3 regions of the Paenibacillus sp. FSL H8-0283 genome follow, and region 3 is predicted to be linked to each of the others. Evidence: riboswitches for the same ligand, from Rfam matches in the RefSeq annotation. Region 3 holds a riboswitch; each other region holds the start of a gene.

Region 1 (4,719 bases), 2.9 Mb from region 3:
ATACAACGGAGAGCAGCAACGCTACGATAATATGTTTGAACCGAATCAGCCTCGGTGATAGGGAAGAGGGCAGATCGGACACTTTTGTTTGCAGCGGGGCTTCGCTCTGGGATGATTGATACATGAATGCCCCTCCTTTGAAGTTCAGTTGAAGATAACAACGACATGTAAAGAGAATTGCGTCGATTTCAGAGCCTGCTTCAGAGCGATATCTTAATGTAATATATCTTTATCGTATGTTCCAATATAGTCAAAGTCAATTGATTGAGGGCATTTGTTACGCAATTGTTATATAGTTCTTAAGATATATGGGTAAGATTACCTTAGTGTGTAAATTACAGGGGATTAAGTCTTATAAAAAGGAAAAATTTACACGTTGGCCTATTTTGATTTTGGCTCTTTTTGGTTTACAGATGAGACCGTTTCTCATATAATTTATGTAACCAAGTTTCATGTGATGAAACATGAGGAGGGCATTATGCCATGGAAGATCGCAAGTTAACCGTCCGGGCTGTGGAACGGGCGCTGGATATATTATTATGTTTTACCACACGCAGTGATCTGGGACTCACCGAAATTGCCAGCCAGATCGGCCTGCACAAAAGTACAGTCCACCGCTTGATGGCTACGCTGGAGGATCGAGGGTTCGTGATCCGCGATGCAGCAACAGAGAAGTACCGACTTGGCATCCGAATCTGGGAGCTGTCAGCTCATATGTCCCGCAGTGATGATCCCGCTATTCTGCTGTTGCCTGCGATGGAGCGACTGAGAGATCGATTGGGGGAGACCGTGAGTCTGTACCTGCGTGATGGCAGTGAACGGATTCGGATTCAGGCTGTGCAAAGTGATCAGGCGATTCGCCGAGTTGCCCCCGTTGGTGTTAGACTGCCGCTGTCTGTGGGCGCTTCCAGCAAAGTCCTGATGGCGTTTGCCACGGACGAGGATCGTGAAGAACTGATGAACGGGCCTGAATGGCCGGTGTTTATTGATCCGGCAGTGTATTTGGCGCAAATGGGAGATATCCGGGATAACGGATATGCGACGAGTTATGAGGAACGTGAGCCGGGAGCTGCCGCGGTATCTGTACCGATTATGGATCGCAGAGGCAATATTGCAGCTGCGCTCTCGGTCTCAGGACCTGTCAGTCGACTCTCGCAGGAGACATTGCATGAATACGCACCTGTGTTGAAGGATGCTGCTACGCAAATGGGGCTCATGTTATCCTGATGTTGAGGTAAGTTTTTTCTCCAATAGAGTTTGATTATTTGGAATATAAAGGTTGTTTTTATGTTCCGGTTGCGCTACTCTGTAATGGACGGCCCAACGGGGCCAGCTTCATTGAATATGAACAGCGGCTTATGTAAGCCGCAACTTATTAACGTTACTGGGGGAGTCCGAATTGTCCGGACTGAGACGGAATCGCATGAGATTCCGGACCCTTTGCACCTGATCTGGATCATACCAGCGTAGGGAAGTAATCGGCGATATGACCACAACCACCACATGATGTGACCCTTGTAGGGCTCCGTTAAGGAGCTGCATAAAGGTGCATTATTGGTGATGGACATAAAAGTCGGTTCCTTCGGGGACCGGCTTTTTTATATACAGGGAACGGGCGATATAGTGCGGACTCTATGGGCTTCTTTTTCACTAACCTGCAAAAGTGGGCTTGGATGATGAGAGAGAAGTCACCATAGATCTATGATCTGTGGTAGCCTCTGTTCTGTTGTTAACTGTACATGAAAAGTGTCTCCCCTGGTCTGGTGTAGGATCGCTTTTTTCTTCTCTGCATTGCGCATGATTTGGGACAGGTACGTAAGCGAGCTAATGATGAAACCAACCAAACCAAGCGAATGAACACTGAGGAGGAGACAAGCGAACATGAGTACAGGAAATCAAACGGGACAACAAGCGACGGAGCAGGGACATAACGATCAGCAGGTGGAAAAAGAAACAGGAGCGGCCGGACGGGTTCAGCCCTTTCCCGGTAGCCGCAAAGTCTACATTCAGGGCTCACGGCCGGACATTGCTGTACCGGAGCGTGAGATAGCCCTTCATGACACGAATACTCCCCAAGGAGTGGAGCATAACGAACCGCTGCGTGTCTACGATACGAGCGGCCCCATGACCGATCCCGAATTTCATGCGGATATCCGCGCAGGTCTGCCAGCTCTGCGCACTCGTTGGATCACAGAGCGTGGCGATGTTGAAGCTTATCAGGGCCGTATGGTTAAACCGGAGGATAACGGACTGAAGCCCGGAGGGAAGAGAGCCGGCGCTGAAGAGTACCCCGGATTACGTGGCAAACCGCTGCGGGCACAGCCAGAACGCTGCGTGACTCAGATGCACTACGCGAGACAGGGAGTCATTACGGCTGAGATGGAATTCGCCGCCATTCGTGAAGGCGTGGAGCCGGAATTTGTGAGACAGGAGCTGGCGAGTGGACGGGCCATTCTGCCATCCAACATCAATCACCCGGAGAGTGAGCCGATGTTGATCGGTCGTCATTTTCACGTGAAGATCAATGCCAACATAGGTAACTCGGCCGTATCTTCCTCCATCGAGGAAGAGGTGGAGAAGATGACTTGGGCGGTACGCTGGGGATCGGATACGGTGATGGATCTGTCCACAGGCAAAAACATTCATACCACCCGGGAATGGATCATCCGTAATTCACCTGTGCCGATTGGTACGGTGCCGCTGTATCAGGCGCTGGAGAAGGTGAATGGCGAAGCGGAAGCGCTGACCTGGGAGTTGTACCGTGACACACTCATTGAGCAGGCAGAGCAGGGCGTGGACTACTTTACGATTCATGCAGGTGTACTGCTACGTTATATCCCGATGACGGCCAAGCGGATGACAGGTATTGTGTCCCGGGGCGGGTCCATTATGGCAGCATGGTGTCTGGCGCATCATCAGGAGAATTTTTTGTACACCCATTTTGAAGAAATCTGTGAGATTATGAAAAGGTATGATGTAGCGTTTTCGCTGGGAGATGGACTCCGTCCAGGTAGTATCTATGATGCCAATGACGAAGCTCAGATGGCGGAACTGGCTACGCTCGGGGAACTGACGCAGATCGCATGGAAGCATGATGTGCAGGTGATGATCGAAGGTCCGGGGCATGTGCCGATGCACAAGATCAAAGAGAATGTGGACTTGCAGATGGAGATCTGTAAAGAAGCACCGTTCTACACACTTGGGCCGCTGACGACCGACATTGCCCCGGGTTACGATCACATCACATCCGCCATTGGGGCAGCCATGATTGGCTGGTTCGGCACGTCCATGCTCTGTTATGTTACGCCAAAAGAACATTTGGGCCTGCCCAACAAGGATGATGTGCGGGAAGGGGTCATCGCCTACAAGATTGCGGCCCACGCCGCCGATTTGGCGAAAGGTCATCCGCGTGCCCAGCGCCGCGATGATGCATTGTCCAAGGCACGCTTTGAGTTCCGTTGGCGTGACCAGTTCAACCTGTCACTGGACCCTGAACGTGCGCTGTCCTACCATGATGAGACGCTGCCAGCAGAAGGAGCCAAAGAAGCTCATTTCTGCTCCATGTGCGGACCAAAGTTCTGTAGCATGCGCATCACGCAGGACATTCGTGCCTTTGCCGCAGACAAAGGATTGTCCGAGAATGAGGCTGTAGCTGCCGGGATGCAGGAAAAGGCCGAGGAATATCGGACACGGTCCTAGGCGCCGATACAGCGCAAGCTGGGCAGTCTGACATCGTTTGAAGGTGAGAATACTGCTATCATGTCGTCTTCTTCATCTTATTGATCAGCTTCCTGATACTTTTTATCAGCATTATGGTTGATTGTCTAGCAGATGTTTAATAAAATGAATGTAAGTAAACACCAATAAGAGTAGCCAGGCCAATGGCTACTCCTGCACAGCATTTGCGGTGGGTATTCCTCCGAGTGCAGCAAGTTCAGATGAAGTGACCCGTCAGGCCGTCAACCTGTGGCGGGTCACTTCTTTTTACGATCGATGTATGTCAGGAGCGCAATAATTAACATCGCGAACACGATTACGTCGTTAAAAGAGAAGTTCATAGGATCACCTCCCACTGGAGGCAAGCCTATTTCCCACCACAAATTGGCTGTACAAAGTGATTATACCATTTGAAATGCTCTTGTTCGAGAGCATTTTTATTTTGCAAAAGGAGTCGATATAGTAGTTTTCACATCTTTTTAGTGATTGTAATATTTCACTCCAAATCAGCAGCTACTGTCGAGCCAAGCCCAAATCCTTCTCCAAATACGTTGCAAGCAATGCCAGCGGGCTATGGATTGGAATACCGCGATCTATTGTAACTTGTGCAGCAGCGGGAGCCATAGACAGCTGGGCTGCCACTACCGTTTTACCCGGATGCTGCTCAGCAATCTGCTGTAAGCCTTCACGTACCGCTTCGAGATACCCTTGCTGATCTCCACGCATAATCAACTCAAATGTCCCAGGGATGCACACCGCTTCCGTCTGAGATGTCTTGGCAACGTGTAGTTGCCCATTCTCATCCTCTTGCTGTAATACCCGATTCAACCGTGCCATCGTTCCTTCAATAGTTGCCGGGTTGGTGAATGTTATTATGTAATCTCCTGCTACTCGCCGCATCTCCTGCAATAACGGATCATCTATGCCGATCACAGGCACAGGGACCTGTGACGCTTCCTGCTCCAGTACTGTAGCAAACAGGGTGCAGGTGACCAGAATGGC
Region 2 (4,719 bases), 3.1 Mb from region 3:
TGGCATATAACTGATCTTGCCACGTTGGCCTGTCACATCATGACCGTTCATAAGCACTTGGCCTTCCTGTGGCTTCAGCAGACCGCCGATGATGTGGAACAGGGTGCTTTTGCCACAGCCGGATGGTCCAACGATAGCGACAAACTCGCCTTGCTCCACAGTCAGGGACAGGCCGTTCAGAACCGGTAACCTGCTCCGCCGTTCACGGAATGATGCATGAACATTAACAACGTCCAGTGCAGGTGGAACCGGAGCTGGAGTCGTATTGGCAGGTCGATTAGGCGTAGCCGAGTTTAACTTTTCACCGTGCGTTGGCTCCATTACACTTGCTCCTCGTCCAGGCTGGACTTGTTCATCCTGTTGCAGATTCATATGGTCATCACTTCCTAATATACAGATTACTTCTTTACTACCGCTTCTGTGGCCGCCAGCGCACGAGCAGCTTCTCCAGCAGGGCAATGAACAGGAAGAGCAGCAAGCTGAGCGCGACAATAATCATGATCGCTACGAATAGGCGATCCGTACGATAAGCCGACTTTTGCAACATCATATAATAACCAATACCCTTGTCTGCACCAATCCATTCGGCGATGATGGCGCCCATCACGCTATAGGTAGCGGCGATTTTGACACCGGAGAACACGGATGGCAGCGCATGGGGAAGCTCCAGCTTCCAGAAGATCTGATGACGTTTCGCACCAGCCATGCGCATATAGTTCATCATCGCTGCATCTGTACGGGTCAAGCCGTCCATGGCCGCCACTGCAACGGGGAAGAAGCAGACCAGGATGATCGTAATCAGCTTGGGCAACAGCCCGAATCCAAACCAGATTAACAGGAGCGGCGCGAGCGCGATGGTTGGGATATTTTGACTAAGAATAAGTAAAGGATACAGGGCTGACTTGAGAAAAGGGACTAAATGCAGCACCATCGCAATCAGTAATCCAACCGCTGTTCCAGCGGCGAATCCAATCAGCGTTAACTGAATGGTTGCGGAAGCATGCATGCCAAGTCGTTCGGCCTGGGTTGCGGCTTCGCGGGCGATGTCGGACGGTGCAGGCAGCATCCATTTCTCAATATGGAAGAGGGAGACGGCTCCCTGCCATATCGCTATAAAGAGAATAACCGCCACAATGGGCGGCCATACACTTTTGAAATAGGCAGGCATTAGCGATACTTCTCCGTCAGGGTATCCATGCTGAAGCCAGTAGGGCTATGGGCGATTTTGATCTGGGAGATGATGCTTGGGCTGCCAGCCTCCACAAGTACCTCGTGCATTTTACGTACAACTTCCAACAGTTCCTCCAGTTCCCCCTCCATTGTGGTGTCGAGCGCGTTCACCTGATATTTCAGGCCAGATTGCTGAATAACTTCAATGGCGCGATCAACGTAAGGATAAGAGTTCTCGCCATTTGGCGTTTTGGGAATAACTTGAATGCTAAGTAGTGTGCTTGCCATGAGAGATCACGGCTCCTTTCGTGATATATAAAATGAACTAATGACTGTTACACTTGCCACTTCGATGACAGAATAACCTTCCAATCGCTGTTATCCCCAGATTTTTTTGATTCCCTTTCTCTAAAGGGAAAATCCGGTGATAAAGGCGACCGCTTCGCTTTTTTACGTTATTTCTGTCCTCTCCGTCCTCGTGTAAAATTTAAGTTCGTTTTATATGAGAAATTTTATTGGGGTAAGAACTCGTTCGTATATGCCTTGCTCACATCGATCTGTTCATCCAGCAGTTTTTTGCTAAACATCCAGTCGGTGTAGTTCTGCCACACTTCCTGTTTTTGCTCACCCCAGCGCGGGGCGTCATCTGTGTACTTTGGACTAAGCCATTTCTGGCTTGCCAGTACCAATTCCTTATCCAGATCCGGTACGGCCTTGATCAGAATGTTGGCTGCGTCTTCGGGATGATCAATTGCGTATTGATACCCTTCGGAGGTGGCTTTCAGGAATGCTTTCACCAACTCAGGGTCGTTTTGGATCGTTTGCTCGTTTGTTACAAGGACAGGTGTGTAGTAATCCAATGCATCTGAATAATCCTTCACATATAACATGTCGATGGGCTCCCCGCGCAGTTCGGCTTCAATACCTGTCCAGGCGTAGAAAATCCACGCAAAATCAATGTCCCGTTTTACTGCGGTGAAAAAGTCGGCGTCACCCATATTAATGTTTTTCACTTTGGATACATCGGCTCCGTCGCCTTCCATAATGGATTGCATCACGGCTTCTTCGACTGGGGAACCCCAACCGCCATAGGTTTTACCTTCAAAATCTTTCGGTGACTTGATATTCCGATCTGCCGGAGCAGCGAACCCGGATGTATTATGCTGAATAACTGCTGCGATGGAGACGAGTGGAACACCCTGTGTGCGGGCTTGAGTTACACTCTCCTGATAACTTACGCCAAAAGGCACTTCATTTGAGGCAACCATTGTATCTGCGCCACCGGCACCTGGTTGTACAATCTCCACGTTCAAGCCTTCGGCTTTATAAAAACCTTGATCTACAGCTGCATACAGGCCTGTATGATTCGTATTTGGTGTCCAGTCGAGCACCACTTTAATATCTTTCAGGGCGGCAGTGTCACCTTCGTTGCTGCTTTCCGTATTTGTGTTGCCGTTCTGCCCAGCTGGGGCAGCTTCTTTGCCACCACATGCGGCTACAGTCACCATAAGCACGCATAAGAGCAACAATCCCATCGTTTTACGCCATTTCATCTGTGGTTCTCTCCTTCGGTATGTCCGGCCGGTTGGCACGGGGTACTCCTTGGCTTCATATCCAATCATCTTGCATAAATCGACAGATTTATACCAGTTGAGATCCGGATGACGTTATTTTTGAACAAGTAAAACGTCCATCGATGTCATTCAAGGAAGCCAGACTGCGCTTAGCGGCAGTTCTTCTTGCAATATCAGGAAGGTGATGCTTCAAAACTTATACTTTCTGATAGTAACAAAAAAAGCGCCCCGTATTCCGGGACGCGTGCAGGCGTTAGAGAGGTGGCGTTCAGCCATAGGGCTGTGCCATTTCGATATACTCCGATTCCTACGCTGGCATGATCCAGATCAGGTCTAAGGGTTAGTATCTTGGTGGGATACACTCTCAGCCGGCCAATTCCGACTCCCCTGGGAAACTATGAAGTTACGGGCATTACTAGGTGTAATTATAGGCCAGAGGGTAGGACCTGTCCAGTCATGAACTGGATAGGGACACGTATAAGTTATAAACAGGCCGTTATACATATGTATAACAGCCTGTTTGGATGTGTTATTTTCAATAATTATCGTGGGGAATCATATAAGGCAATCTGACTGAGTGCAAAAGCATCGGATTTTGGGTCATAACCTACCTGTTTCTGAGTGGTTTCCAGATTTAATCGTTTAAACCGATTATTCGAGATCCCATGCAGTATGGTGAAGGGTTCCAGATCGGTAGTTGTAATTGCTTTGAACATCAAATCACACAAGTCAGCCGGACTAATATACGCGCTCATATCCCTTGCCTCCAGCACGGGTCCGTCCGGTTGAAAATCATCATATGCACCTATACGTATTGCTACACTTTGTAAACCTTCGGTATACGCAAAATAGGAAGCGAGCGATTCTCCAAAACATTTGCTAACCCCGTACAAATTCCGTGGGCGTGTGGGCATGTCCGGATAGACTTGAGCATCAATGGGATACCCCTCAATCGTCTGTGCACTGCTTGCAAGAATGACTCTTCGTACACTTTGGTCTTTAGCTGCACGGAATACATTAAATGTGCCTTTGATATTGATGTCCAACAACGATTCATAAAATCCGGCATTCGGGGAAGGATCTCCAGCCAGATGTACAACCACATCCATGCCTTCGCAAGCACGCTGACAGGCTTCGGGGTCTGTCACATCCAGTGTCATGATCTCATGGCTGGTCCCTTGATACGTATGCAGTCTGTCGATATTTAAATCCGTTAGTCGCAGGCGAAATGCTTCTGACAAGTGTTGGGACAAGTCACGTCCAATTTTTCCGGCTGCGCCAGTAATTAAAATGTTCATGAAATCAGCTCCAATTCTTAGCGCTGGAAGAACTCAATCCATTCCTTTTCAGGTCCATAGATGAAGAAATAGCGGTAACCGTTAGGCAGTGTGATAATCTCTCCGTCGATAAATTCGGCTTCGGTGGATTGAATGCGTTTGTACTCAGAATCAAGATCATCCACGTGGATCGCAAAATGGTGCACCGTACCTTCAGAAGGCAGCTTGTCGCTGTATCCTTGAATTAACTCAATCTCAGTCTCATTACTTCCATTGAAGCCAAGGAAGGCGAGCTGAATGATACCGTTGGTATGGGTCACCCGGTCTTTCAATTCAAGACCAACGATCTCCGTGTAGAAACGCAGCGTGGTCTCCAGATCACGAACGGCAATGCCGACGTGGTCAATGCGCTTTTGAAAACTCACAATCAAAAACCTCCTTATGTAGTGAATGTTTCTACCATTTTAAGGGATAGCATAGAGCTGTACTACATGGTTGTCAAATCCAATTTTAAGTTGGAAAAATCATAATTGTTCACAAAATGTTCACTTATGTGAAGGGTTTCCTCATCTCTATAATTACGAAGGTAAACAGAGAGGATGAGAGAATTGCCAACAAGCAAGAAGGAACAGATTATTTTGGGATTAATGATGTGTACAGGAATGGTCTTGGTCATGATGTTCTTCAATCTATGGCAC
Region 3 (4,719 bases):
AATTGGTCCGGATTATATTGAGAAAACCTATGAATTCGCTCGTGCAGCCGATCCGAATGCCAAATTATATTACAACGAATACTTCACGGAAATCCCTGAGAAAAGAGAGCATATGTATCAGTTGGTCAAACGACTGAAAGAGAAAGGGCTCATCGATGGTGTGGGTTTGCAATCCCACTATAACCTGGAATCCCCGCCCATCAAGGAAATTGAAAAAACGATCAGCATGTTCGCCGAACTTGGATTGGATATTCAGATCACGGAACTGGATGTGGATAGCGGAATTCCATTTGGTGAAGAGATGTCCGATGAAGTTGCAGTAAAGCAGGCGTATCGATATAAGGAACTGTTGGATTTGTACAAAAAACACAAAGACCACATTTCTTCAGTTACCTTATGGGGACTCCAAGATGAGAAGTCTTACAACAACCAGGCTATGCTGTTTGATTCAGCCCTTAAGGCCAAAAAAGCATACTGGGGACTTGTGGATGAATCCAGCTTGCCTGTGTTGACACAGAGAGCCGTCTCACTTTCGGGTAAACCGGATATCAAAAAACAGTCACAAGATCCGCTCTGGAACAAAGCGGTGTCTACTCCACTGAAGGGTGACTCTGCGGGATCAGCCAGTTTCCGCACCTTATGGGATCATAGTAACCTGTATATCCTCGTGGATGTTCAGGATGCGAAGGCAGATGTGAATGACAAAGTAGATATCTTTGTTGATCTCAATAATGGCAAGACCACTTCATATGAAGTAGATGACCGACATGTAATCATTAAGCGGTCGGGCAAAGCTGAGGGCGTGGAGAAGCGTTCATATCGTGTACGCGAGACCAAAGCCGGATATCAGGTTGAATTGTCCATTCCGTGGGGTGGTATCCAAGTCGGATCAGAATATGAAGCCGGATTGGATATCCGTGTGACTGATGGCGGTTCAAGTGGGACACAACCTTATAATCCACTGTACTGGAATGATCGAACACAATCTCAGGAACAGGATACAAGCAAATACGGCGTGATTCAGCTTGCCCCTATGCCCAAATCTGCACAAGCTGTACAAGGGATTGTTCAGATTGATGGGAAGAAAGACACATCATGGAATAAGGCTGCACCGATTGAAGTAAACCGGTTGAACCAAAGCGAAGGTGCAGAGGCAGTGGCTCGCGCAATGTGGTCAGGTGAATATCTATACCTGCTGATCGACGTCACTGATCCAAACATCATCACAGATAGCATCAACCCATGGGATCAGGATTCGGTTGAGATTTTCCTGGACGAGAATCACCAGCGCACACCGTATTTTCAATATGATGATGCCCAGTTCAGAATCAGTGCAGACAATGTAGGAACCTTTGCAGGGGGTGCCTCACCTGGACGCCTTGTAAGTGCTGTGAAGAAAACAAATAAAGGATATCTCGTAGAAGCCCGAATCCAGTTACATTCACTGACGCCCAAAACAGGAAATGTTCTCGGTTTCGAGCTTCAAATTAACGACAACCAGGGCGGAGGTAAGCAGAGCGTAGCCAAGTGGAATGATACGACCAATGAGAGCTGGAGAAACACTTCCCAGTACGGAATACTCACTTTTGTCGGAAAGAACAAACTCGGACATTAAACCATCGGCAGTAGTTGCAAGAATAGAAAACATCATAACAGTGGCTAAAACTCAACCATTGTTGTGATGGTTTTCATCGTTTACATACGTCACCAAAGGTGATGAGGGGCGATACAATCTGCCTTGACTATATTTAACAGCCCTTGATATACTAAATGGATGTTATTTTTTCTTTTATGGGAATAAGAAAGTAATCAACTACATACAACCGTTTGCGAGGGAGCCTTAACCGGCTGAGAGGGTGTTAAACCGACCTTACCTGACTTGGATAATGCCAACGTAGGGATGCAACGATGAAACACTGTACTTGGGTAGCTCATGCGAACCCCCTTGTTTTAGTGTATTTGTCTGCGAAACATCCTATGGATGTTTCGTTTTTTTGTTTTTAATACGTACATTATGAATTGGAGGAACACATGTTGACTATTTCAGAGAGACTATATCAGGCAGCACAGCCCGTGTGGAAGGAATGTCTCGAGCATCCCTTTGTTAAAGGAATCGGAGATGGTTCCTTACCGGTTGAACAATTTCGTTATTATTTGCTGCAAGACTACTTGTACCTGTTCGATTATGCCCGTGTATTTGCACTAGGTATCGTCAAGTCGCACGACCCCAAATTGATGCAGTTTTTTAGTAAAAACGTAGATAACATCCTGAATGGTGAAATGAAAATTCATCGTTCTTATATGGAGCGATTAGGAATTACAGAGGATCATGTGTTCCAGGTAAAACCTGCACTGAAAAATGCAGCCTATACTAACTATATGCTCTCTATTTCCCATGCGGGTGGCATAGCAGAAGTACTTGTATCCATTCTGGCCTGCTCATGGAGCTATGCGGAGATTGGTCAAGTCCTTGCTCAAAAGCCAGGTGCAGCTGATCATCCTTTTTATGGAGAGTGGATCACAGGATATGCTTCCTCTGAATACAACAGCAACAATCAATCCCTAGTGACGTTAACGGATAAGCTATTAGAAGGCTGTAGCGAGGGAACGTACCAACGGATGGAAGATATTTTCGTGATGTGCAGTCGCTTTGAGCTTGATTTTTGGGAGATGTCATGGAGGTTGGAGCCTTGAGTTCACTAATAGTTAATTCAATTAGCGAGCAGCGTCCATAAACAGTCTCAGGATGAAAAATAAGTAGATTTAAGTAAAGGAACGCTTGTATATGCGTGTTTCGTGACGATGCCAAAAAAAGGGCGGAGTGTATCCGCCTTTTTTATTGTTGAAATTCTTGACACAGGAACATTTTGTTCACTGAAGTCTCTAGCTAAAATCAAAAAGGGTGTCAGGACGGAATGTTCATAGCAGTCTGAATATTTTTCAGATCGAGCTGAATTTGCTCTGCAATATGGTAAGGGTGGTATAAGCCATGCTGCACCATGTAATTTGATATCTTTTCATGAGAGTCTATGGCTTCATCGAGCTGTTTCATCAAAATTTGTTTGATTTCGGGGGTGGCACATTCGGTCACAGCCATGGCGTAGTTTCTGACACCGCTCTTGGCGTTCATCAAAAAATCCATTGCGATCACGTCATCGGTCAGCGTATTAAGACCAGTCATGTGTTCTAATATTGGGTTCATTTTTTTATCTCCTATACAGTCGCTTTAGACAGCACTCCACCGAGCTCCTGAAGCTGCTGTTGTGATAATGTCGCATCTTGTTGCAAAATTTGCTTGAGCTCCGGGTCGGTTACCAGAGCTTGCATGGTCTTGGATTTTGTCATGCAAACCGTCTTGAACGCAGCTATTTCATGCACCTCGAGCATCTCATGCAAAGCGTATGTGGAATCCATTCAGATTGTCCTCCCATGTATCAATTCATATTTAAGGCTTTAAGATGACTTTAATGCAATCGTCCGTTTTTGTATCGAACACTTCATAGCCCCGCTTGGCCTCGCTGAGCGGAATGACGTGCGTAACAATGTCCCCAGGGTCCACTTTGCCAGACGTAACCAACTCGTACATGTATGGCATGTAGTGAATGACCGGAGCTTGTCCGGAACGGATATTCACGTTTCGCTGCATGATGTCACCGAGCGGGAATCCGTTATAACGTCCGCCGTATACACCAGTGACTTGAATGGTGCCACCTTTGCGGACAGCCTGAGATGCAATGATAAATGCACTCATGGTGCCGCCTTGCAGTTTCATACCGCTGGCTAGAAATTCAAGATCGCTCATCTTGCCGTCCATTCCTACCGCATCAATCACGACATCGGCGCCGCCTTTGGTCATTTCCTTGAGAGTGTTCCCAATATTCTTATCCTGTTCGAAGTTTACGATTTCCACATTGTTTGTTCGCTTTGCATGCTTTAAGCGGTAATCGACATAGTCGACGGCTATGACCCGCTTAGCTCCTTTCAGCCAGCAGAACTTCTGGGCCAGGAGTCCGACCGGACCGCAGCCGAGCACGATGACTGTATCACCATTCTTAACGCCGGCGTTATCTACGCTCCAGAATGCCGTCGTCATGGCATCGGCGATCAAGCTTAGCTTTTCGTCCGGTTGTTCGCAGTTTTCAGGGATCTTAAAGTGGGTAAAATTGGCAAATGGGACCCGTAAATATTCGGCTTGCCCGCCGGGATATCCGCCGGTCGTTCCGGAGTAGCCGAAATATGCGCCCATATCCCCGTGTTCGTTTGAATTGTCACATTGGCTTTCCAGCTGATTTTTGCAAAAAAAGCATTCTCCGCATGCGATGTTAAACGGAATGATCACACGGTCACCTTTTTTTACCTTGGTCACGCCAGGACCTACTTCTTCTACGATCCCCATCGGCTCATGCCCGATGACATAGTTTTCCTGAAGGTTAGGGATCATCCCGTGAATAAGATGAAGGTCAGAACCGCAAATGGCGGTACTGGTGATCTTTACGATCATATCGTCCGGTTTCACAATCTTCGCATCCGGCACCTCTTTGACCACGACATTTTTAACCCCTTGATACGTTACCGCCTTCATGCTTTATGTCCTCCAATATGTTCATCTGGGGTCCGATCAAACATCCCTTTACGTGACGTATCACCCGGGAACAGATTCATCTGCCCGATCATCACCGTATTTTTCGCCGAAAGCTGATCGAGTTGGTACTGTTCGTT

What was found. Region 3 has a riboswitch for thiamine pyrophosphate ahead of tenA (thiaminase II). Riboswitches for the same ligand answer to the same signal wherever they lie in the genome.
Region 1: it holds a riboswitch for thiamine pyrophosphate, as region 3 does, so the genes downstream of both, thiC (phosphomethylpyrimidine synthase ThiC) here and tenA (thiaminase II) in region 3, are expected to answer to the same signal.
Region 2: it holds a riboswitch for thiamine pyrophosphate, as region 3 does, so the genes downstream of both, MHI52_RS02460 (ABC transporter substrate-binding protein) here and tenA (thiaminase II) in region 3, are expected to answer to the same signal.

Annotation. Positions count from the first base shown of each region.
Region 1 covers NZ_CP150295.1:755,039-759,757, forward strand. The annotation lists gene MHI52_RS03545 (alpha/beta hydrolase) at 1-124, opposite strand, end outside; gene MHI52_RS03550 (IclR family transcriptional regulator) at 484-1,227, shown strand; TPP riboswitch at 1,377-1,490, shown strand; gene thiC (phosphomethylpyrimidine synthase ThiC) at 1,882-3,699, shown strand; gene MHI52_RS03560 (aspartate/glutamate racemase family protein) at 4,231-4,719, opposite strand, start outside.
Region 2 covers NZ_CP150295.1:507,130-511,848, forward strand. The annotation lists gene MHI52_RS02445 (ABC transporter ATP-binding protein) at 1-372, opposite strand, end outside; gene MHI52_RS02450 (ABC transporter permease) at 410-1,168, opposite strand; gene MHI52_RS02455 (thiamine-binding protein) at 1,168-1,458, opposite strand; gene MHI52_RS02460 (ABC transporter substrate-binding protein) at 1,683-2,723, opposite strand; TPP riboswitch at 3,031-3,143, opposite strand; gene MHI52_RS02465 (NAD(P)-dependent oxidoreductase) at 3,287-4,042, opposite strand; gene MHI52_RS02470 (VOC family protein) at 4,060-4,446, opposite strand; gene MHI52_RS02475 (hypothetical protein) at 4,621-4,719, shown strand, end outside.
Region 3 covers NZ_CP150295.1:3,647,394-3,652,112, forward strand. The annotation lists gene MHI52_RS16295 (endo-1,4-beta-xylanase) at 1-1,615, shown strand, start outside; TPP riboswitch at 1,822-1,919, shown strand; gene tenA (thiaminase II) at 2,032-2,694, shown strand; gene MHI52_RS16305 (spore coat protein) at 2,906-3,202, opposite strand; gene MHI52_RS16310 (hypothetical protein) at 3,214-3,414, opposite strand; gene MHI52_RS16315 (zinc-dependent alcohol dehydrogenase) at 3,446-4,582, opposite strand; gene MHI52_RS16320 (spore coat protein) at 4,579-4,719, opposite strand, start outside.